DNA from 3 places in the Xanthomonas rydalmerensis genome. Region 1 is predicted to be linked to each of the others. Evidence: predicted binding sites of a transcription regulator. Region 1 holds the regulator's gene; each other region holds the start of a gene.
The links. The regulator FliA, encoded in region 1, starts transcription of late flagellar genes. The targets are predictions, from matches to a motif close to TAAAGTTTNNCNNNCNNNGGCCGATAA.

Region 1 (7,066 bases):
GCCGCGGCCAGCCCGGCGATGGCGATGATGGCCGCGATCAGCGAGCGCCGTGGTGGCGCCGCGGCGACCGCCCCGGCCGCTGCCGCAGCCCGGCCGCTGACCCAGCCGGCGGCGCTGGCCGCCTCGGCCATGCCTGCTGCGGCCGCCCCGGCTGCCGCAGCGCGCCCGGCCGCAGCGGCCAAGGCCCCGGCACCGGCCACGGGCCGCGCCGACTTCAGCATCCCCGAGGACGTGTTCCGCAACGCCCCGATCAGCGTGCCCATGCCCAGCCCGTTCGCCGCCGCCCCGGCGCCGGCCGCCGAGGCCATGCCGGCCTGGCGCGACGACGTCGCCGCGGTGGCGCTGACCCCGGTGGCGAGCCCGGCCCCGGCCGTGCCTGCGCCGAGCGCGGCCAAGCCGGACGCGCCGGCCACTGCCGGAATCCCGGCGGCCGCGACGCTGGCGGCGGTGCCGACCTTCCCGGCCCCGCAGAACGACGAACAATTGACGCAGCTGCGCGACGAACTGGCGCTGATGCGGCAGATGATCGAGCGCGAGATGAACCGCCTCACCGACGAACGCCTGCGCGGCTCGCCGGTCCGCGCCCAGGCCCTGGAATTGATGGACGACTATGGCTTCGACAGCGGCATCACCCGCGACGTGGTCATGCAGATCCCCGCCGACCTGGAGCTGCACCGCGGCCGCGGGCTGATGCTGGGCCTGCTGTCCAAGCGCCTGCCGATCGCCCCGCTGGACCCGATCGAGGAAGGCGGCGTGATCGCCCTGATCGGCCCCACCGGTGCCGGCAAGACCACCACCATCGCCAAGCTGGCCTCGCGCTTCCTGGAGCGCCATGCCGCCCGCGACGTGGCCCTGGTGACCACCGACACGGTCCGCGTCGGCGGCCGCGAGCAGCTGCACAGCTACGGCCGCCAACTCGGCATCGCCGTGCACGAGGCCGACAGCGACGCCGCGCTGCAGCAGCTGCTGGAGCGCCTGGCCGACTACAAGCTGGTGCTGATCGACACCGCCGGCATGGGCCAGCGCGACCGCGCCCTGGCCGCCCAGCTGCACTGGCTGCGCGCCTCGCGTGTGGTCCGATCCTTGCTGGTACTGCCTGCCAATGCCCATTTCTCCGACCTGGACGAGGTGGTGCGCCGGTTCGCCGGCGCCGACCCACAGGGGGTCATCATGACCAAGTTGGACGAGACCGGGCGGTTCGGCAGTGCCTTGTCGGTGGTCGTGGACCACCGCCTCCCCATCACCTGGGTGACCGATGGACAGCGCGTGCCGGACGACCTGCACCGCGCCAACGCCGCCAGCCTGGTATTGCGCCTTGAAGATTTGCGGCGCGCTGCCGATAAGCCCTGTACTCCGGAGCAGACCCATGCCGTCGCGTGACTACGTCAATCTGACCAATGCCTTCCCCCTGTCGGCGACGCGTAGCGAACCGCTGGGTCCGGTGCGCACCATCGCCGTGACCGGCGGCAAGGGCGGCGTGGGCAAGACCAACATCTCGGTCAACCTGTCCATGGCGCTGGCCGACATGGGCAAGCGCACCCTGCTGCTGGACGCCGACCTCGGCCTGGCCAACGTCGACGTGCTGCTGGGGCTGACGCCCAAGTTCACCGTGGCCGACCTGGTCGCCGGGCGCTGCACCCTGGAAGAGGTGCTGATCGACATGCCCAACGGGCTGATGGTGGTGCCCGCCGCCTCCGGCCGCCGTTACATGGCCGAGCTGCCGCCGGCCCAGCACGTGGGCCTGGTCAACGTGTTCTCCGAGCTGCAGCGCGAGCTGGACGTGATGATCGTCGACACCGCCGCCGGCATCACCGACAGCGTGCTGACCTTCTGCCAGGCCGCGCAGGACGCGGTGGTGGTGGTCTGCGACGAGCCGGCCTCGATCACCGACGCCTACGCCCTGATCAAGGTCCTCTCGCGCGAGCGCGGCGTGGACCGGGTGCAGATCGTCGCCAACATGGTGCGCGACCTCAACGAAGGCCGCCTGCTGTACGACAAACTGAGCCGGGTCTGCGAGAAGTTCCTCGGCGACGTGTCGCTGAACTACCTGGGCTGCGTGCCGCAGGACGACTGGCTGCGCCTGTCGGTGCAGCGCCAGCAGCCGGTGGTCAAGGCCTACCCGTCCAGCCCGTCGGCGCAGGCGATCGCCGAGATCGCCCGGCGCACCGCGCGCTGGCAGGCGCCGACCGCCCCACGCGGCAACGTCGAGTTCTTCGTCGAACGCATCATCCAGCGCGGGGTGGCCGCATGAACGCCGCCGCCCACTACCGCGCCGTCCAGCGCAACAGCGCCAACGACTACATCGCCCAGCACTCGGACCTGGTCCGGCGCATCGCCCATCACCTGGCGGCGCGACTGCCGGCCAGCGTCGAGATCGACGACCTGATCCAGGCCGGCATGATCGGCCTGATCGAGGCTTCGCGCAGCTACGACGCCGAACAGGGCGCCTCGTTCGAGACCTACGCCTCGATCCGCATCCGCGGCTCGATGATCGACGAGATCCGCCGCGGCGACTGGGTGCCGCGCTCGGTGCACCGCCGCGCCCGCGACGCCGCCTCGGCGATCCGCAAGATCGAACAGAGCACCGGCCGCGCCGCCGCCGCCAACGAAGTGGCCGCGGCGATGGACATGCCGCTTCCCGAATACCTGCGTTTGATGGAAGATGCCGCCCGCGGCCAGGTGCTGAGCCTGGAGTCGCGCATCGAGGACCATGGCGAGCTGGATACCATCGCCAAGGGCGGACCCAATCCGCAGCAGATGCTCGAGCGCAGCGAATTCGGCCGCGAGCTGGGCAAGGCCATCGCGCAGTTGCCCGAACGCGAGCAGTTGGTGCTGTCGCTGTACTACGAGCAGGAATTGAACCTCAAGGAAATCGGCGCGGTACTCGGGGTCAGCGAGTCGCGCGTGTGTCAGATCCATGGCCAGGCCACGGTACGGTTGCGCGGACGCCTGAAGGCGTTCGGTGTCGCCGATGCCGGTCTGGAAGACGAAGAATAGGAACCCTTAGGAGTCAGTGGTGAACAAGAACATGCGGATTTTGATCGTGGACGATTTCTCGACGATGCGGCGCATCGTCAAGAATCTGCTCGGCGATCTGGGCTTCACCAACACCGCCGAGGCCGAAGACGGCAACAGCGCCCTGGCCGCGCTGCGCTCGGCACCGTTCGAGTTCGTGGTCACCGACTGGAACATGCCCGGCATGACCGGCATCGATCTGCTGCGCAACATCCGCGCCGACGACAAGCTCAAGCACCTGCCGGTGCTGATGGTCACCGCCGAGGCCAAGCGCGAGCAGATCATCGAGGCCGCGCAGTGCGGCGTGAACGGCTACATCATCAAGCCGTTCACCGCGCAGACGCTGCAGGAGAAGCTCGGCAAGATCTTCGAACGCCTGGGAGCGACCGCCTAAATGGAAGCCACCGCCGAACGTACCGCCCTGATCGAACGCCTGCAAGGCGCGCTGGACGCGCTGGAGAACGGCGACGAGGCCGGCTGGCGCAGGGAGATCGACACCCTCGCCGCCTGGCGCACGCGGCCGATGATGCAGGGCCTGAGCCGGCTCGCGCGCGATCTGGGTCAGGCGCTCGGCGAACTGCCGGTGGTGCCCAGCGAGGCCGGCGAGCTGGACGACGCCTGCTCGCGTCTGGACCACGTGGTGGAGATGACCGAACAGGCCAGCCACCGCACCCTGGACCTGGCCGAGGAATGCCGCGCGCTGGCCAACCAGCTCGCCGCCGGCGGCCTCAGCGGCGACCAGGGCGAGATCCTCGACAAGATCCGCCACAACCTCACCGAAATGGCCCTGGCGCAGAGCTTCCAGGACCTGACCGGGCAGATCATCCGCCGCGTCGCCGGTATCGTGCGCCGCGTGCACGAAGGCTTCGGCGCGCTGGGTCTGCCGCCGAAGGAAGAACGCAAACCCGACGGCAGCCTGGCCGGCCCGGCCCTGCCCGGTCTGGACCGCCACGGCGTGTCGCAGAACGACGCCGACGACCTGCTGTCCGGACTGGGACTGTAATGCCATGAGCGCCGTACCCGACGACATCGCTGCCGACTTCATCATCGAGGCCCAGGAGATCCTGGACCGGCTCGGCGAGCAGTTGGTGTCGCTGGAGCAGGCGCCCGAGGACAGCGGCCAGCTCAACGCCGTGTTCCGCGGCTTCCACACGCTCAAGGGCGGCGCCGGCTTCCTGGCGATCAACGCCATGGTCGAGCTGTGCCACGCCGCGGAGGAAACCCTGGGCATGGCCCGCGCCGGCCAGGCCACCCTGCAGGCGCGGCACTTCGACGCCGCGCAGCAGTCGCTGGACTACCTGCAGTCGATGCTCGACGCCTTCGGCAGCGGCCAGGAGCCGCCGCGTGCGCCAGCGGAACTGATCGCGCAGTTCGACGCGCACGGCGATGCCGCCCCGGCACCGGCCCCGGCCAAGAGCGCCGCGCCGGCGCCCGCCCCCGCAGCGGCCACCGCCGCGGCCGCGGGGGATCTGATCAGCGACGACGAATTCGAAGCGCTGCTGGACCAGTTGCACGGCGATGCGCCGCCGACGGCCACGCCGCAGGCGCTGCAGCCGGCGCCGCGCGCGCCCAGCGCCGCGCCCAAGGCCGCGGCCGCCCCGGCCAAGGCCGCCGAACCCGAACACACCGTGCGTGTGGACACCAAGCGCCTGGACGCGATCGTCAACCTGATCGGCGAACTGGTGCTCTCGCGCAACCGACTCAAGACCCTGCGCGTGCGCCTGCGCGACGAGGAACTGGACCGCGCGGTCAGCAGCCTGGACATCGCCACCGCGCGCCTGCAGTCGGCGGTCATGCGCACGCGCATGCAGCCGGTCGGCAAGGTGTTCTCGCGCTTCCCCAAGGTCGCGCGCGACGTCGCCCGCTCCCTCAACAAGGAAGTGGAACTGGAACTGATCGGCGCCGATACCGAACTGGACCGCAACCTGGTCGAGGCGCTGGCCGATCCGCTGGTGCACCTGGTGCGCAACGCCATCGACCACGGCATCGAGGCGCCGGCGCTGCGCGAGGCCACCGGCAAGCCGCGCGGCGGCCACGTGCGCCTGTCGGCGCAGCAGGAAGGCGACTACGTCAGCATCGAGGTGCAGGACGACGGCGCCGGCATCGACCCGGAACGGCTACGCGCCAAGGCCCGCGAGAAGGGCCTGATCGACCCCGAGGCCGCAGCCCGCCTGACCACCGAGGAATGCCTGCACCTGGTGTTCCTGCCCGGCTTCTCGACCAAGGCCGAAGTCACCGATATCTCCGGCCGCGGCGTCGGCATGGACGTGGTGCAGTCGCGCATCCGCGAACTCAGCGGACAGATCCAGATCCAGTCGGAACTGGGTCGCGGCAGCCGCTTCCTGATCCGCGTGCCGCTGACCCTGGCGATCCTGCCGACCCTGCTGGTGCAGGCCGGCGACACCGTCTACGCACTGCCGCTGGCGCGCGTGGTGGAAGTGCTGCACGCCCCGCGCCGCTCGCTGGGCTGGTTCGACGGCCGCGCCGTGCTCGACCGGCAGTCGCATACCCTGCCACTGGTGGACCTGCGCCAGTGGCTCAACATCGACGCCCCGCAACTGCCGCTGCTGACCGTGGTGGTGCTGCAGGCCGGCGAATCGCGCATGGGCCTGGTCGTGGACCAGGTCCGCGGCCGCGAGGAAGTGGTGATCAAGCCGCTGCCGCGCTCCCTGCGCGGCCTGCCTGGCTACGCCGGCGCCACCCTCATCGGCGACGGCCGCCTGGCGCTGATCCTGGATGTGGATGGCTTGAAGGCCTGAGGGGCCGGGATTGGGGAATGGGGATTGGGGAGTCGTAAGAGCGGCTTCCCTGGCGCTTCTCTGCTTCTTGTAGGAGCGGCTTCAGCCGCGACGCGGTGAGGCTGGGACTCGGGAATCGGGATTGGGGAATCGCAAAAGCGGCTCGCCGCCGCATCGGTTCCCTTGTAGGAGCGGCTTCAGCCGCGACGCCGTGAAGCCGGGATCGGAGCTTGGCGATCGCACGCGCGGCGCACTACTCCCTACCGACACGATCCGAACGATCGTGCATAGGCACGCGCCAAGGTCAGCGCGTCGCGGCTGAAGCCGCTCCTACGACACACCGACCAACCCGCCGCGCTCGCGCGCTTGCGACTCCCCAATCCCGAATCCCGAATCCCCAACCCATCAAGTCCCCCGCCCCCTGGCCGATACCTCCTGCATGGACAAGCTCAGTCTCATTGGCCTGCTGTTGGCGATTCTGTCGCTGATCGGCGGCAGCATCCTCAAGGGCGCCGGCATTTCGGCGCTGTGGTCGCCGGCTGCGTTCGTGATCGTGATCGTCGGCACCGTCGCCGCGATCCTGGTGCACACCCCGCCTTCCGTGTTCCGGCGTGCGTTCCAGATCGCCAAGTGGCTGCTGTGGCCGCCGCCGAGCGATCGCCAGGCGCTGCTCAAGCAGATCGTGGAATGGAGCAACATCGCCCGCCGCCAGGGCCTGCTCGGCCTCGAGAACCAGGTGCCGCAGCAGCAGGATCCGTTCGTGCGCAAGGGCCTGCAGATGCTGGTGGACGGCGTGGAGCCGGAAGCCATCCGGCACATGCTGGAGATCGACCTGGAAGGCCAGGAACACTGCGACCTGGCCGCGGCCAAGGTGTTCGAGGGCATGGGCATCTACGCGCCGACCCTGGGCATCATCGGCGCGGTGCTGGGCCTGATCGCGGTGATGAAGAACCTGGCCGACCCGAGCAAGCTCGGCCACGGCATCGCCGCCGCGTTCACCGCCACCATCTACGGCATCGCCTCGGCCAACCTGCTGTTCCTGCCCATGGCCGCCAAGCTCAAGAGCGTGATCAAGCACAGTTGCGGCGAGCGCGAAATGATCATCGAAGGGTTGATCGCCATCGCCCAGGGCGAGAACCCGCGCAACATCGAATCGAAACTGGCCGGATTCTTGCATTGAGTTGCCAATGGCCCGCAAGCACTCCCACGACGAGCACGCCAACCACGAGGCATGGGCCATCCCCTATGCCGACCTGATGACGTTGCTGCTCGCCTTCTTCGTGGTGATGTACGCGCTGTCCACGATCAACGAA
Region 2 (7,066 bases), 1.9 Mb from region 1:
TGGTGATGACCCTGGGCGGCGACGGCGCGGTGGCCTGGCGCGGCGACAGCGAGGCGCGCGTGCGCGGCCGCGTGGTGCAGGTGGCCGATACGGTCGGCGCCGGCGACAGCTTCCAGGCGGCGCTGCTGCAGCAGTTGCCCGACCCGGCCGCGCTGGCGGCGCTGGGCAGCGAGCCGGCCGCGCTGGAGCGCCTGCTGCAGTTCTGCGTGGCCGCCGCGGCAATCAACTGCACTCGCGCCGGCGCCAACCCACCGAGCCTGGACGAGGTCCGCGCCGCGCTCTGAAGCCGACCCACGGCACACACGACATGCGCGCGGCCGGGTTTCCTATGATGGGCCGGCCGCCCACGGCGCCACATCCACCAGGAGACCTGCCTTGATCGAGCTGTCCGACATCGCCGTGCGCCTGGGAAGCGCCGCCCTCGCCGGCGCGGCGATCGGGTTGAACCGCGACCTGCACGGCAAACCGATCGGGATCCGCACGCTGGGACTGGTCGGCCTGGCCACCGCGATGGTGGTGCTGCTGGCCGACCCGCTCGGCAAGGGCGGCTTCACCGACGCCGGCAGCCGCGTCATCCAGGGCATCCTGACCGGCATCGGCTTCCTCGGTGCCGGCGTCATCTATCACGCCCAGAAACACGTCCGGGTGCATGGCCTGACCAGCGCCGCCTGCGTCTGGCTCACCGCCTGCATCGGCATCATGTGCGGCGCCGGCCAGTGGCAGATCGTGGCCGTGTCCCTGGCCATCGCCTTCGTCATCCTGTTGGTTGGCGGCCGCGTCGAACGCGCCTTGCACGGGCTCCTGGGCGGCAAGCCGCACCATGCCGCGGCCACCGATCAGTCGTCGGACGACGGCCCGCACCAGCCGGGCAAGTAGCTCGCCTCCCTGCTCTTGGCGAGCGCGAGCGCGGTCTCCATGGCGCGTGCGAAGTCGTCCTTGATGTCGCGGCGCCGCAACCGGCGGCGGAACAGGTCGGCCCACAGGAATTCGCTGAACGGGGTGGTGTCCTTGGCATAGCCGCCCGCACGGCGCACCTCGCCGGCGAGGCTGCGGTAGGGATCGTCCTTCAGGTCGGCGATCGACGTCGGCATGTCCTTGAACGGGCGGCGCTCGCCCTTTGCGTCGTAGGGATAGGCCCAGCGGCGATGATCCAGCACGCTCCACAGCGCGGCCTTGTCGACGACGCTGAGGTCGGCGATCACCGTGACCAGGATGTCCTTCACCCCTTCGTCGTGCAGCGCCCGCGCCAGGTGGTGATGGTCCACCACGTAGTACTTGCCGTCCGGCCCCAGCACCACCGGGATCATGTGCTTGCCGAGCAGCTCGGCCTGCTTGTGCCTGGAGGCGTGTGCGCGCCAGCGCTTGCGCTTCTCCTTCACCTCGCGCATGCCCACGGTCATCTGCGTCGGGCGCAAGGACAGGATCGGGACAGGGTGCAGCAGCGGTTCGCGGGAATCGGCCATGCTCGGTCTCGGTGGAGGTGGGGGGCGTGTAGCGCTGTCGACGCTGCGGTAGGCGCAGCCGCCAGAGTGCCAGTGCCGTGCGCGTCTTGCACGGCGTCCGGACACGCGGCGATCTTTCGGCAAGCCAGGCTTGCTCCCCTCTCCCTCCGGGACCACGGCCCCCTTTTCGGGGGAGGGGCCGGGGGTGAGGGTGCGACAGCTAGGGAACCTCTTCCCCAGACGCCTCCCTAGCCACCCGACCCTCATCCGCCCCTTCGGGGCACCTTCTCCCGAAGGGAGAAGGGACGGGCGACCACGCCGCCTGAGCACATACTCCCCTCTCCCCCCGGGAGAGGGGCTGGGGGTGAGGGTACGACCGCAATGGAGTCTTCTTCACAGACCCACCACCCGCCCGCTCAAGCGCGCGCCGCCGGCGCCGATATCCAGAGCCTGAGCGCCAGCATGGGCGGCGCATTGACTGGGGAGGAGCCGGCCGGCATGTCGGACCAACGCGACGAGCCGCCCATCAGCGGACTGCGCAAACTGCTGTCGCCACGTCGGCGCGAGCCGGCGTCGACGGCGGCCGCGACGCTGCCGGCGCGCGCGCATGGCCATGGGCACAAGCACGGCCACGCGATGGCGCCTGTGGCGGGCGCAACCGACCCGGCCGCCGCCACCGCCGCGCTGATCCGCCTGTTCCAGCAGGCGCACGAGCCGCAAGGCCTGCTCGGCGCCTTCGCCGATGGCATGGCCTCGTTGCATGGCGAACTGGGCGACATGGGCCGGCGCCTGCAATCGGCAGCGAGCAGCGGCGACTGGCCCAGCTATGGCCGCGCGCTGCGCCAGCTGATCGACAAGTACATTCGCACCATCGACATCGAAGACCCGCTGGCCGGGCCCAGCGACAGCGAGCGCCTGCGCGACCTGCTGCGGCAGACCGTGGCCGGCGCGCTGGCGGCGCTGCTGCACACCCTGCCCGAGCTGGCCGGCGAGGCCGAGGCCAGCGGCGAGGCGCTGCGCCAGTGGCGCCCCGGGCAACCGCTGGAACCGGTGGCGCAGCAGGTACGCGAGTTGTGCCACCAGATCGCGTTGCGCGCCAACGACGGCCAGGAGCAACAGGCGCTGTTGCTGAGCCTGTTCGACCTGCTGCTGGAGAATGTCGGCGAACTGCTCGAAGACACCAGTTGGCTGCAGGGCCAGATCGCGGTGGTGCGCGACCTGATCGCCGGGCCGCTGGACCGCTACTCGATCGAGGAGGCACGCGGCAGCCTGCGCGAGGTGATCTACAAGCAGGGGCTGCTCAAGCAGGGCATCGCCGAGTCCAAGAACGCCATGAAGGAGCTGATGCTGACCTTCGTCGCGGACCTGGACGGCATGGCCGCCAGCACCGGCGAATTCCACGACCGCATCGCCGACTACTCGCAGACCATCCGCGACGCGCGCAGCATCGCCGACCTCAACCGCCTGCTGCAGGAAGTGCTGCAGGACACCGGCCACGTGCAGGAGCAGGCGCTGCGCGCGCGCGACCACCTGATCGCCGCGCGCCAGGAAGTGGACGCGGCCGAACAGCGCATCCTGCGCCTGGAGCAGGAACTGCAGGACGTCAGCGGCCTGGTGCGCGTCGACCAGCTCACCGGCGCGCTCAACCGCCGCGGCCTGGAGGACCTGTTCGCGCGCGAACTGGTGCGCACCGAGCGCAGCGCGCAGCCGTTGTGCGTGGCGATGCTGGACCTGGACGATTTCCGCCAGCTCAACGCGACCTACGGCCACCCCGGCGGCGACAGCGCGCTGCGCCACGTGGTGGAAGTGGCACGCACCACGTTGCGCGCCAGCGACGCCATCGCCCGCTTCGGCGGCGAGGAATTCCTGCTGCTGATGCCGGACTGCACGATCTTCGAGGCCAGCGCGGCGGTGACCCGGGTGCAGCGCGCCCTGGCCCAGCGCGCGGTGGTGCACGAGGACCAGCGCGTGTTCGTCAGCTTCAGCGCCGGCGTCGCCCTGCGCCAGCCCGGCGAAGCGCAGGACGCGCTGATCCGCCGCGCCGACCGTGCGCTGTACGAGGCCAAGAAGGCCGGCAAGAACCGGGTGGTTTCGGCCGATTAGCGCCGGCGTGGCCGGCGCGGGATTCGGGAGTCGGGATTGGGGATTGGCAGAGCGGCGCGCTTGGCCAGCTGTTACGAATCCCCAATCTCCAATCCCTACTCCCGAACTTTCTTGATGCCCAACACCACGGCCAGCACCATGGCGCCGGCCACGATTCCCACCACGGCATTGCCCAACGCAAGCACCAGGCTGCCCAGGCCGCCGCTCGGGGCGATGCCCTCGATGGCGTGATGCAGCGGACCGATGCTGTGCACCAGGATGCCGCCGCCGACCAGGAACATCGCCGCGGTGCCGGCGACCGACAGGGTGCGCATCAACCACGGCGCCAGCCACAGGATGCCGCGGCCGATGGTCGCGGCGGCGGCGCCCTTGCGGCTCAGGTACAGGCCCAGGTCGTCGAGCTTGACGATGCCGGCGACTAGGCCGTAGACGCCGGCGGTCATCGCCAGCGCGATCGCCACCAGCACCGCGAGCTGCTGCACGAACGGCACGCCGGCAACCACGCCCAGCGACAGCACGATGATCTCCGCCGAGAGGATGAAGTCGGTGCGGATCGCGCCCTTGACCTTGTCCTTCTCCAGCGCCACCACGTCCACCTGCTGGTCGGCCAGGGCCTGCACCTTTTGCGCGTGACGTTCCGCATCCTCTTCCTTCGAATGCAGGAAGCGGTGCGCCAGCTTCTCCACGCCCTCGAAGCACAGGAACGCGCCGCCGATCATCATCAGCGGGGTGATCGCCCACGGCAGCCACGCGCTGATCGCCAGCGCCGCCGGCACCAGGATCGCCTTGTTGAGCAGCGAACCCTTTGCCACCGCCCACACCACCGGCAGTTCGCGGTCGGCGTTCACCCCGGTCACCTGCTGCGCGTTCAGCGCCAGGTCGTCGCCGAGCACACCGGCGGTCTTCTTGGCCGCGACCTTGGTCAGCAGCGACACGTCGTCGAGCAGGGTGGCGATGTCGTCGAGCAGGGTGAACAGGCTGGCGCCGGCCATGCGGGGATTCCATTCGGGATGAGCGGCGATTCTCGCCGATTCCGGCACGCGGTGGGCTGCCGGCCGCATCGGTCTCCGCCCGGGTGTATCCCATTACCGGCCCCGCGCGCTGCACAACCTGACGTAACGCTACTTGATGAGGCCTTCCGGCGAGGACGGGAAGATCAATGCGTGTGTCGCGCCGATCGCCGACGCCGCGCCGAGCACGAGCGACACAACCAAAGCGAGCAGCGACAGGCCACGCAACAGCCGCGGCGCCAGCGCCAACAGGACGCGCCCGAGCGCCGCGACGCGACCGCGCGCACCGTGCACGCGCAGGCCCAGGTCGGCGAGCAGGACGAGCGCGGCGACCGGTGTGTACATGGCCAGTGCCAGCGCAACGGCCATCAGCGCCACGCCGAGCGCGGAAAACGCAAACGGCAGCATGGACAGCACCAGGCTGGTCACGACGATGCACTGGATCGACACGACGACATCGGTCCGCATCGCGCCCTTGAGCAGCCCGGCGATCCGGGCGTCGTCTTCGGCACCAGGATCGGCCGCCGGGCGGCGCCAGGAGCGCGCCAGCCACTCCAGGCTTTCGTAGCTCTGGTACAGCCCGCACAAGCACAACAGCCCCAGCGTCAGCCGATCCGTGACGTTGTCGTGCGTCCCGAACACCGAGAGTGGCGGCAGCATGGCGTAGAGCGCCAGCAACGCCGGCACCAGCGCCAGCTTGCCCAACAGCGCGCGCCCGAACGCCTTGCCCAGTAGCCACCAGGCGCGCCCGATCGGCGCCGCGGCCACCGCCCGCGCCTGTGCCGGGGCCCGGCGCGCAGTCTCGTCCAGCGCGGACGCCAGCGCACCAAGCAAGGTGAACAGGCTGGTGCGAGCCATGCGCGTTCCTGTTGGGAAGGTCGGCGCCATTCTCACCGAGATCGCGTGGCGGCGCCGCGCGCCACGGCATCACCCGCACTCGGCTACCCTGCGGCCCAGCCCCGCACCGCCAAGGAGACGCCATGGACCAGTTCCTCACCGCGCCCCGCGCCATCGTCGACGACGTGCTCGCGGCCGCGGCCATGCTGCAACCGCTGCTGCTGTCTGAGGCCGACAGCGGCACCCGCATCGTGCTGCAGGCCGCGCGCGATCCGCGCCAGGTCGCGGTGCTGTCCGGCGGCGGTGCCGGGCACGAGCCGGCGCATGCCGGCTTCGTCGGCCCGGGCATGCTCAGCGGCGCCATCGCCGGCGACCTGTTCGCCTCGCCCGGCGTGGAGGCGGTGCTGGCGGCGATCCGCGCCTGCGCCGACGCGCTCGGCGTGCTGCTGGTGATCAAGAACTACACCGGCGACCGGCTCAATTTCGGCCTGGCCGCCGAGCGCGCCCGCGCCGAGGGCATCGACGTGGCCAGCGTGCTGGTCGCCGACGACATCGCCCTGCCCGACGCCGCGCAGCCGCGCGGCATCGCCGGCACGGTGCTGGTGCACAAGTACGTGGGCCACCTGGCGCGCGGGGGCATGCCGCTGGCCGAACTGGCGCAGCGCGGCCAGGCCTTCGCCGACCGCCTGCTGTCGCTGGGCATGGCGTTGTCCAGTTGCAGCGTGCCCGGCCAGCACGTGGGCCGTCGCGCACCGGAACTGGGGCTGGGCATCCACAACGAGCCGGGTGCGCGGCCGGTACAGCCGGGCGCGGTGGAAGAGGCGCTGGCGCTGGTCCTGGACCCGCTGCTGGCACAGGCCGATGCCCGCCTCGGTGCCGACGCGCCGCTGGTGCTGATGCTCAACGACCTCGGCGGCTGCTCGACGCAGGAACTGGGCGTGCTGACGCGGCTGGCGCTGCAGCGCATCGGCGTCGACCGCATCGCGCTGATGCCGCTGCCGGCGGCGCTGATGACCTCGATGGACATGCACGGTTTCTCGATCACTCTGGCGCCGGCCGATGCCGACGTGCTGGCCGCGCTGCAGGCGCCGGTGCAGACCCTGGGCTGGCCCGGCGTGCGCGTGCCGCACGCGGCGCAGACCTTTGCTCCGGTGCTGAAGCGCGACGACAGCCACCGCCATGGCGCGCGCGACGCGCAGTGCGCCGCAGCACTGGCCCGCGTGGCGCAGGCGCTGATCGCCGCGCAGGCGGAGCTGGACGCGCTGGACGCGCGCAGCGGCGATGGCGACGCCGGCAGCACCTTCGCCGCCGGCGCGCGCGCCCTGCAGCAGGCATTGGACACCGATGCGCTGGCGACCGGCGATGACGCCGCACTGGCGCGCGGCCTGGCGGCGACGATCGAACACAGCATGGGCGGTTCCAGCGGCGTGCTGCTGTCGATCCTGTTCACCACCGCCGCCGGCGCACTGGCGGACGGCCGCGACTGGGTGCAGGCCCTGCAGGCCGGCGTGGCACGAATGCAGCACTACGGCGGCGCGCAACGCGGCGACCGCACCCTGCTAGACGCGCTGCTGCCGGCGCTGGACGCCCTGGCGCAGGGCGCCGGCGTGGGCGCCGCCGCGCGCGCCGCACGTGCTGGCGCCGATGCCACCGCACACCTCACGCGCGCTGGCG
Region 3 (7,066 bases), 950 kb from region 1:
CCCGATGATCGTCGGCTCCAACGAGCGCCGCCACGCGTTCATGGACGAGGGCTTCAACACCTTCATCGACGTCTATGCCTCCGACGCGATCAACCATGGCGAATTCGCGCCCAAGCGCGATGGCGAGTACGCGCCCGGCGGCGGCAACCCGGTGGACGAGATCCTGCCGCTGCTGGCCGACGCGAAAGCGCCGACCCTGCTCGACCGCGCCGATGCCACCAGCGAGACCTACCGGCATCCGCTGACCTACTTCAAGGGCGCGCTGGGCCTGGTGCTGTTGCGCGAACAGATCCTCGGGCCGGCGCGCTTCGATCCGGCGTTCCGCAAGTACATCGCCATGTGGGCGTACAAGCATCCCACGCCGTCGGATTTCTTCCGGCTGATGGAGAGCGAGTCCGGCGAGGACCTGAGCTGGTGGTGGCGCGGCTGGTACTTCAACAACTGGCAGTTGGACATGGGCGTGCGCGCGGCCGCCTACGTCGACCACGACCCGGCAAAGGGCCTGCTGGTGACCTTGCGCAGCCGCCAGAAGCTGGTGATGCCGGCGACCTTGCGCATCGACTTCGCCGACGGCAGTCATCTGGACCAGCGCGTGCCGGTGGAGACCTGGATGCAGCAGACCCAGCCGCAGATCCGCGTGCCGAGCACGCAGAAGGTGCTGCACGTGACCCTGGATCCGGACCACGTGCTGCCCGACGCCGACCGCAGCGACAACCGCCTCGATACGGTGAGCTGATCGCGCCGCGGCCATCCGCGCCGTCGTCGGCGTCGGATGGCCCGCGCAAACGTGCTGCGGCCGCAACATTCGCCGCTGCGTGCCGCCGGCGTGGGCTTGTCCCCGATGCAGTGCCCCGGCGGCGATGCCGATGCGTGCGATGCGCGTGCGTTCGCCGTCATTGCCGACGCCCTGTGCCCAACGCGGCGCGCGTGTAGACAGCCTGTCCCTGGCTGTCGCTGTCTGTCTCCTGCGGACCGTGGGTGTCCGCTTGTCCTGTCCCACGCGGCGAACGGGGCGGGGGGTTCCAGTTCGGCATCGCGGCGATTGCGTGGGCCACAGCGCGCATTCCAAGAATGCCGCCGGCCCCCACGCCCCGTGCCGGCGCATGCGCGCACTGCCATGCGTCCTGCACTCATCGCGACAGATGGGAGAAACATCATGCAGCAGCAATTCCGCATGGGCGCACTGGCGCTCGCGCTGGCCGTCGCCGCCACCCCGGCCTTCGCCGGCCCGGTCGGCTACGGCGCCAACACCACCGGCGGCGGCACCGCCATTCCGGTGAACGTCGCCACGATGGAGGCGATGCAGGCGGCGATCGACAACTACGCCGGTTCCGGCGGCCTGGTGCTCAACTACACCGGCACCTTCAACTACGCCGGCATCACCGACGTGTGCACGCAATGGAAGCTGCCGGCCAAGACCGTGCAGATCAAGAACAAGCGCGACATCACCATCAAGGGCGCCAACGGGTCCTCGGCCAACTTCGGCGTGCGCGTGGTCGGCAACGCGCACAACGTCATCATCCGCAACATGACCATCGGCCTGCTGCCGGGTGGCGAGGATGCCGATTCGATTTCGCTGGAAGGCAATTCCAGCGGCCAGCCGTCCAACATCTGGGTGGACCACAACACCATCTTCGCCTCGCTGACCAAGTGCCCCGGCGCCGGCGACGCGTCCTTCGATGGCGGCATCGACATGAAGAAGGGCGTCAACCACGTCACCGTGTCGTACAACTACATCCACGACTACCAGAAGGTCGCGCTCAACGGCTACAGCGACAGCGACACCCAGAACGCCGCCGCGCGCACCACCTACCACCACAACCGCTTCGAGAACGTGGAATCGCGCCTGCCGCTGCAGCGGCGCGGGCTGAGCCACATCTACAACAACTACTTCAACAACGTCTTCACCTCCGGCATCAACGTGCGCATGGGTGGGGTGGCGCTGATCGAAGCCAACTACTTCGAGAACATCAAGAACCCGGTCACCTCGCGCGACAGCAGCGAGATCGGCTACTGGGACCTGATCAACAACTACGTCGGCAGCGGCATCAGCTGGACCGCACCGGAGAGCACCAGCAAGCCCTACGCCAACGCCACCACCTGGATCTCGTCCAAGACCTATCCGGAGCCGCTGGGCTATCTGTACACGGCGATCCCCGCCGCGCAGGTCAAGGCCAAGGTCATCGCCACCGCGGGCGCCGGCACCAACCTGGCCGAATGAGACGCGCTGCCTCCGCATGCCGGGGTGCGGAGGCAGTCGTGGTCCTGTTATATATCCGTCACACAATGTGTGCCGTTTGCGGCATTTATAGGCTGCGGCGCGAAAGCCCCAAAACGGTGCGTTCGGCGCTGCGCTCTTAGCCTGGGAGCGCTATGGGTAGATTGTTTCACATGGATTTGACGCTATTGAGCGACTGCGGGTGCTGCCGTACACGCCGCGGTCACGATGCTGAGGGGCTTCAAAAAGTGTGCTCAGTTACGCATCAAGAATCGCGGGCGGCCGCCGCTACATAAAGCGAGTCCCCGCACGTGACATCCCCGAGGCGGTCGGTGCTGGAAGTGTCTTCGTCTTCTTCTCCGTCGCATCGCGTCCCAGGCCTTCCGCCTGGCAGTGTCGTGCGCGATCCCAGGTCGTGACGCGGGGCTCCCCCCATTCTCACTCGGTACCCCATCCATGATCGGTTTCCTGCAGCGCTACAACGTCGGGACGCGGCTCGCGTCCGCCTTCGGCGTCCTTATCCTGCTGTCCTGCGCCCTCGTCGGCGCCGGCCTGCTGACGTTGAAACAGTCACGCGACATGATGGATACCATCGTCAATCGGCGCATGCAGATCCTCGATTACACCGGCGAAATGCGCAACGCCAGCGCGTTGATCGCGATCAATCTGCGCAACATCGTGCTGCCAACCACGCGTGAGGAGAACGAGCGCTTCGCCAAGGTCGTCGACGAGCAGCGCCGCTACTACGGCGAGATCCACGACAAGCTCTACGCGATTCCGGTCACCAATGCTGTCGGCGCGCAGATGCGCAAGGCGATCGACGATGCCTACGCGCGGACGCGGGTCGCCAACCAGGAGGTGCTGGATCTGGGCATGCAGGACAAGGACGCCGAGGCGCTGAAGGTGCTGATTGCCCAGGCCGCGCCGGCCACCCAGCGATGGCAGGAGGCGCTCAACGTCTATGCGAACCGGCAGCGCGAACAGGGCGCTCAGGCATATGCGAGCGCCGAAGCAGCCATGGATCGCGGCCGTGCCTTGTTGATCGCAGGCGGCGCCATCGTGGTGCTCGTCAGCGGCCTGCTGGCCTGGCTGATCACCCGCAGCCTGACCCTGCCGCTGACCCGCGCCACCCGCGTCGCCGAGGCCATCGCCAGCGGCAAGCTGGACAACGACGTGCGCACCGACGCCCGCGACGAGACCGGCCGCCTGCTGGTCGCGATGCAGGGCATGCAGCAGCAGGTCAGTAACCTGATCGGTGCGCAACTGGAGATGGCCAAGCGCCACGACGCCGGCGAAGTCAGCCATCGCATCGACGCAGAGGCGTTCCCCGGCGACTACGGGCGCATGGCGGCCGAGACCAATGCGCTGGTGGCCTCGCACCTGGCGGTCAAGACGCGCCTTGCGCAGATCATGGGCCGCTATGCGATCGGCGACCTGTCGCAGGACATGGACCGCCTGCCCGGCGAGGAAGCGGTGTTGAGCCAGACCATGGACGAGGTCAAGGCCAACCTGTCGGCGATGAACGGGCAGATCAAGCAACTGGCCACCTCGGCCGCCGACGGCGACTTCAGCGCGCGTGGCGACGCCGAGCGCTTCCAGTACGACTTCCGGGTGATGGTGGAGAGCCTGAACCAACTGATGGCCACCGCCGACGGCAACTTGCAGGCGCTGTCCACGCTGCTGCAGGCGATCGCCGCAGGCGACCTGACCGCACGCATGCACGGCGATTTCCGCGGCGTGTTCGCACAGATGCGCGACGACGCCAATGCCACCGCCGAACAACTGGCCGGCATCGTCGGCCGCATCAAGCACTCGGCGGTGTCGATCAATGCCGCGGCCACCGAGATCGCCGCCGGCAACGACGACCTGTCGCGCCGCACCGAGCAGCAGGCCGCCAGCCTGGAAGAGACCGCCGCCTCGATGGAGGAGCTGACCTCCACCGTCCGCCAGAACGCCGAGCACGCGCGCCAGGCCAATCAGCTGGCGGCCGGCGCGGCCTCGGTCGCCGCGCAGGGCGGCAGCGTGGTCGGTGAGGTGGTGACCACCATGAGCGGCATCGAAGCCTCCTCGAAGAAGATCGGCGACATCATCTCTGTGATCGACGGCATCGCCTTCCAGACCAACATCCTCGCGCTCAACGCGGCGGTGGAAGCGGCGCGTGCCGGCGACCAGGGCCGCGGTTTCGCCGTGGTCGCCAGCGAGGTGCGCACCTTGGCGCAGCGCTCGGCCAGTGCCGCCAAGGAGATCAAGAGCCTGATCGACGACTCGGTGAGCCGTGTGGCCGAAGGCTCGGCCCTGGTCGATCAGGCCGGCAAGACCATGACCGAGATCGTGACCTCGGTGCAGCGCGTCACCGACATCATGGGCGAGATCTCGGCTGCGTCGCAGGAGCAGTCGGCCGGCATCGAACAGGTCAACCAGACCGTGACGCAGATGGACGAGAGCACGCAGCAGAACGCGGCCTTGGTGGAAGAGGCCAGTGCGGCGGCGCGTTCGATGGAGCAGCAGGCGGTGGAACTGAGCCAGGCGGTGGCGCTGTTCAAGCTGGACGCCTCGGCGGCCGCGCCGTTGGTGCACGCACCGCGTCATCACGCCAACGCGGCACCCGCAGGCAAGCGCAGTGTCCGTCCGGTGGTGGCGAATGCCGCACCGGCGCGGCGTGCGGCGCAGCCCGCCGCGGCGCTGGCGTTGGCTTCGGACAAGGATTGGCAGGAGTTCTGATCCAGAGGTTGTGCTGCATCGGGCGGCGTGGCGCAACGCGCCGCCCGCTCCACACGGCCGGCAGCCACGCTGCTGCCGGCGCCACGGCGCGCTGATCCAGGCGTTTGCTGTTGCAGTCGATGATGCCGTGCCTGCAGGGGCGCGGCGCCTGCGCTCCTGAGAAAGCCGCACCCCACGTGCGCGCGGCACCGTGTGCCGCCCTCAACACCGCCACGCTCACGCGTACGTATCGCCGCATAGCGTGTTGCTGACCTGCGTCATGTTCGCCGCTGCCGCGTGCGTGCGCTTTCGTGCAAAGGGGCATGTGCCGCTTGCACGACCGTATCCGCGCGTCATTGCATGCCCCATCTCTTCCTGTCGATGCTGCGACGCGACTGCGATCGCACTTCTTGTCGGCGTCGCGCGCGTTTGGCATGCCGCGCACCGCGGCCAACGGAAAGTTTTTCCACCTCTCGCCCTTTCATCGCAAGCAAGTGCCATGCCGGCATTTGTAACCCTGCATGCACGCATCTTTCACGCAAAACGGCCGATCCGGCCGCTGCGCGAATGCGCCTTCGACACATCCGTCATCTGCCTGAGGCTGTTCAATAAATTCTCCGCAATCGCCTCTCAAGTCTCTCCGCGGGAAGCCGTTACACCGCCCGCACATTGAGCGGGACGCGTCATCAAGCGTTTGATTCAAAACGCTTTTTCACGCTCTCTTCATCCCGGTTCCATTCGGGCGCACGCACCGGCGGCTGGTCGGTGCGCGTGGTCCCGGCCGCTCCATTGCCCCAGCCATTCCCCCAAACAGGCCTCTTCCATGATTGCATTCCTTCAGCGCTACAACGTTGGCGCCCGGCTCGCCACCGCATTCGGCATCCTTATCCTGTTGTCCTCGGCGCTGGTCGTCGCCGGGCTGCTGACCCTGTTCCAGGCGCGCGAGCGACTGGACGGCATCGTCAACCGCAACATCGCCGCCATCCGCGCGTCCAGCGACATGCTCAACGCCAGTTCGGTCGTGGCCATCAATGTCCGCAACATCGTGTTGCCGACCTCGCAAGAGGACAACGTCCGCTTCTCCAAGATCGTGGCCGAGCAACGCGCGCGCTACCAGGAGGCACGCAAGCGGGCGGGCGCCATTCCCAGCGGTGCGCAGAGCCAGGCCGTGCTGGAAGAGGTCGATCGCGCCCGGCAGATGACCGTGGACGTCAACAACCGGGTCATGGATCTGGGCATGCACGACAAGTCGGACCAGGCGCTGGCCCTGCTGATGGCCGAGTCCGCGCCGCTGACGCAGAAATGGCAGGACGCCATCGCCAGCTATGCCGATCTGCAGGCCACGCGCAGCAGCGAAGCCTACGCGGACGCGACGGCCGCGATGGCGCGTGGGCGCGCGATGCTCATCGCCGGCGGCTTGGCCGTGGTGCTGGTCAGCAGCCTGCTGGCGTGGATGATCACCCGCAGCCTCACCGTGCCGCTGGCCCGCGCCACCCGCGCCGCCGAGGCCATCGCCGACGGCCGCCTGGACAACGACGTGGTCACCGATGCGCGCGACGAGCCCGGCCGCCTGCTGCTGGCGATGGGCCGCATGCAGCACCAGCTGCAGCGCTTCTCCCGCGAAACCACGCTGATGATCGAGTTGCACGCCGACAAGGACATCAGTCACCGCATGCCGCAGGACTTCCCCGGCGTCTATGGCGAGCTGAGCAAGGGCATCAACACCATGATGTTCGAGCACCTGGACGCCATCGTCGAGGCGGTCGAGATCCTCAACCAATACGCTAACGGCGACCTGCGCCGCGACGCCCGGCGCCTGCCCGGCAGCCGTGCGGTGCTGCACGAATCGATGGACGCGGCCAAGGCCAGCCTGCTGGCGATCAACACCGAGATCAAGCGCCTGGCCGCCGCTGCCGCCGCCGGCGACTTCAGCGCCCGTGGCGATGCCGCGCACTTCCAGTACGACTTCCGGCTGATGGTGCAGGACCTCAACGCGATGATGGAGGTCAGTGACCGCAACTTGGGCAAGCTGTCGGCGTTGCTGCAGGCCATTGCCGCGGGCGACCTGACCGCGCGCATGGACGGCGAGTTCCATGGCGTGTTTGCGACCATGCGCGACGACGCCAACGCCACCGCCGACCAGCTGAC

Region 2: a site for FliA is predicted at 1,859-1,885, ahead of QN245_RS02960 (GGDEF domain-containing protein). Genes of this name have one in related genera too.
Region 3: a site for FliA is predicted at 2,484-2,510, ahead of QN245_RS06785 (methyl-accepting chemotaxis protein). Genes of this name have one in related genera too.

The regions. Positions count from the first base shown of each region.
Region 1 is NZ_CP126170.1:2,600,238-2,607,303, forward strand. Features, by position in the region: gene flhF (flagellar biosynthesis GTPase FlhF) at 1-1,380, shown strand, start outside; gene QN245_RS10925 (MinD/ParA family ATP-binding protein) at 1,367-2,251, shown strand; gene QN245_RS10930 (RNA polymerase sigma factor FliA) at 2,248-2,997, shown strand; gene cheY (chemotaxis response regulator CheY) at 3,017-3,409, shown strand; gene QN245_RS10940 (protein phosphatase CheZ) at 3,410-4,018, shown strand; gene QN245_RS10945 (chemotaxis protein CheA) at 4,023-5,774, shown strand; gene QN245_RS10950 (flagellar motor protein) at 6,193-6,933, shown strand; gene motD (flagellar motor protein MotD) at 6,941-7,066, shown strand, end outside.
Region 2 is NZ_CP126170.1:675,540-682,605, reverse strand. Features, by position in the region: gene QN245_RS02975 (carbohydrate kinase family protein) at 1-284, shown strand, start outside; gene QN245_RS02970 (MgtC/SapB family protein) at 376-876, shown strand; gene QN245_RS02965 (ParB-like protein) at 837-1,463, opposite strand; gene QN245_RS02960 (GGDEF domain-containing protein) at 1,941-3,545, shown strand; gene QN245_RS02955 (DUF808 domain-containing protein) at 3,641-4,537, opposite strand; gene QN245_RS02950 (DUF808 family protein) at 4,667-5,413, opposite strand; gene QN245_RS02945 (dihydroxyacetone kinase subunit DhaK) at 5,536-7,066, shown strand, end outside.
Region 3 is NZ_CP126170.1:1,654,293-1,661,358, forward strand. Features, by position in the region: gene QN245_RS06775 (M1 family metallopeptidase) at 1-736, shown strand, start outside; gene QN245_RS06780 (pectate lyase family protein) at 1,157-2,221, shown strand; gene QN245_RS06785 (methyl-accepting chemotaxis protein) at 2,675-4,939, shown strand; gene QN245_RS06790 (methyl-accepting chemotaxis protein) at 5,742-7,066, shown strand, end outside.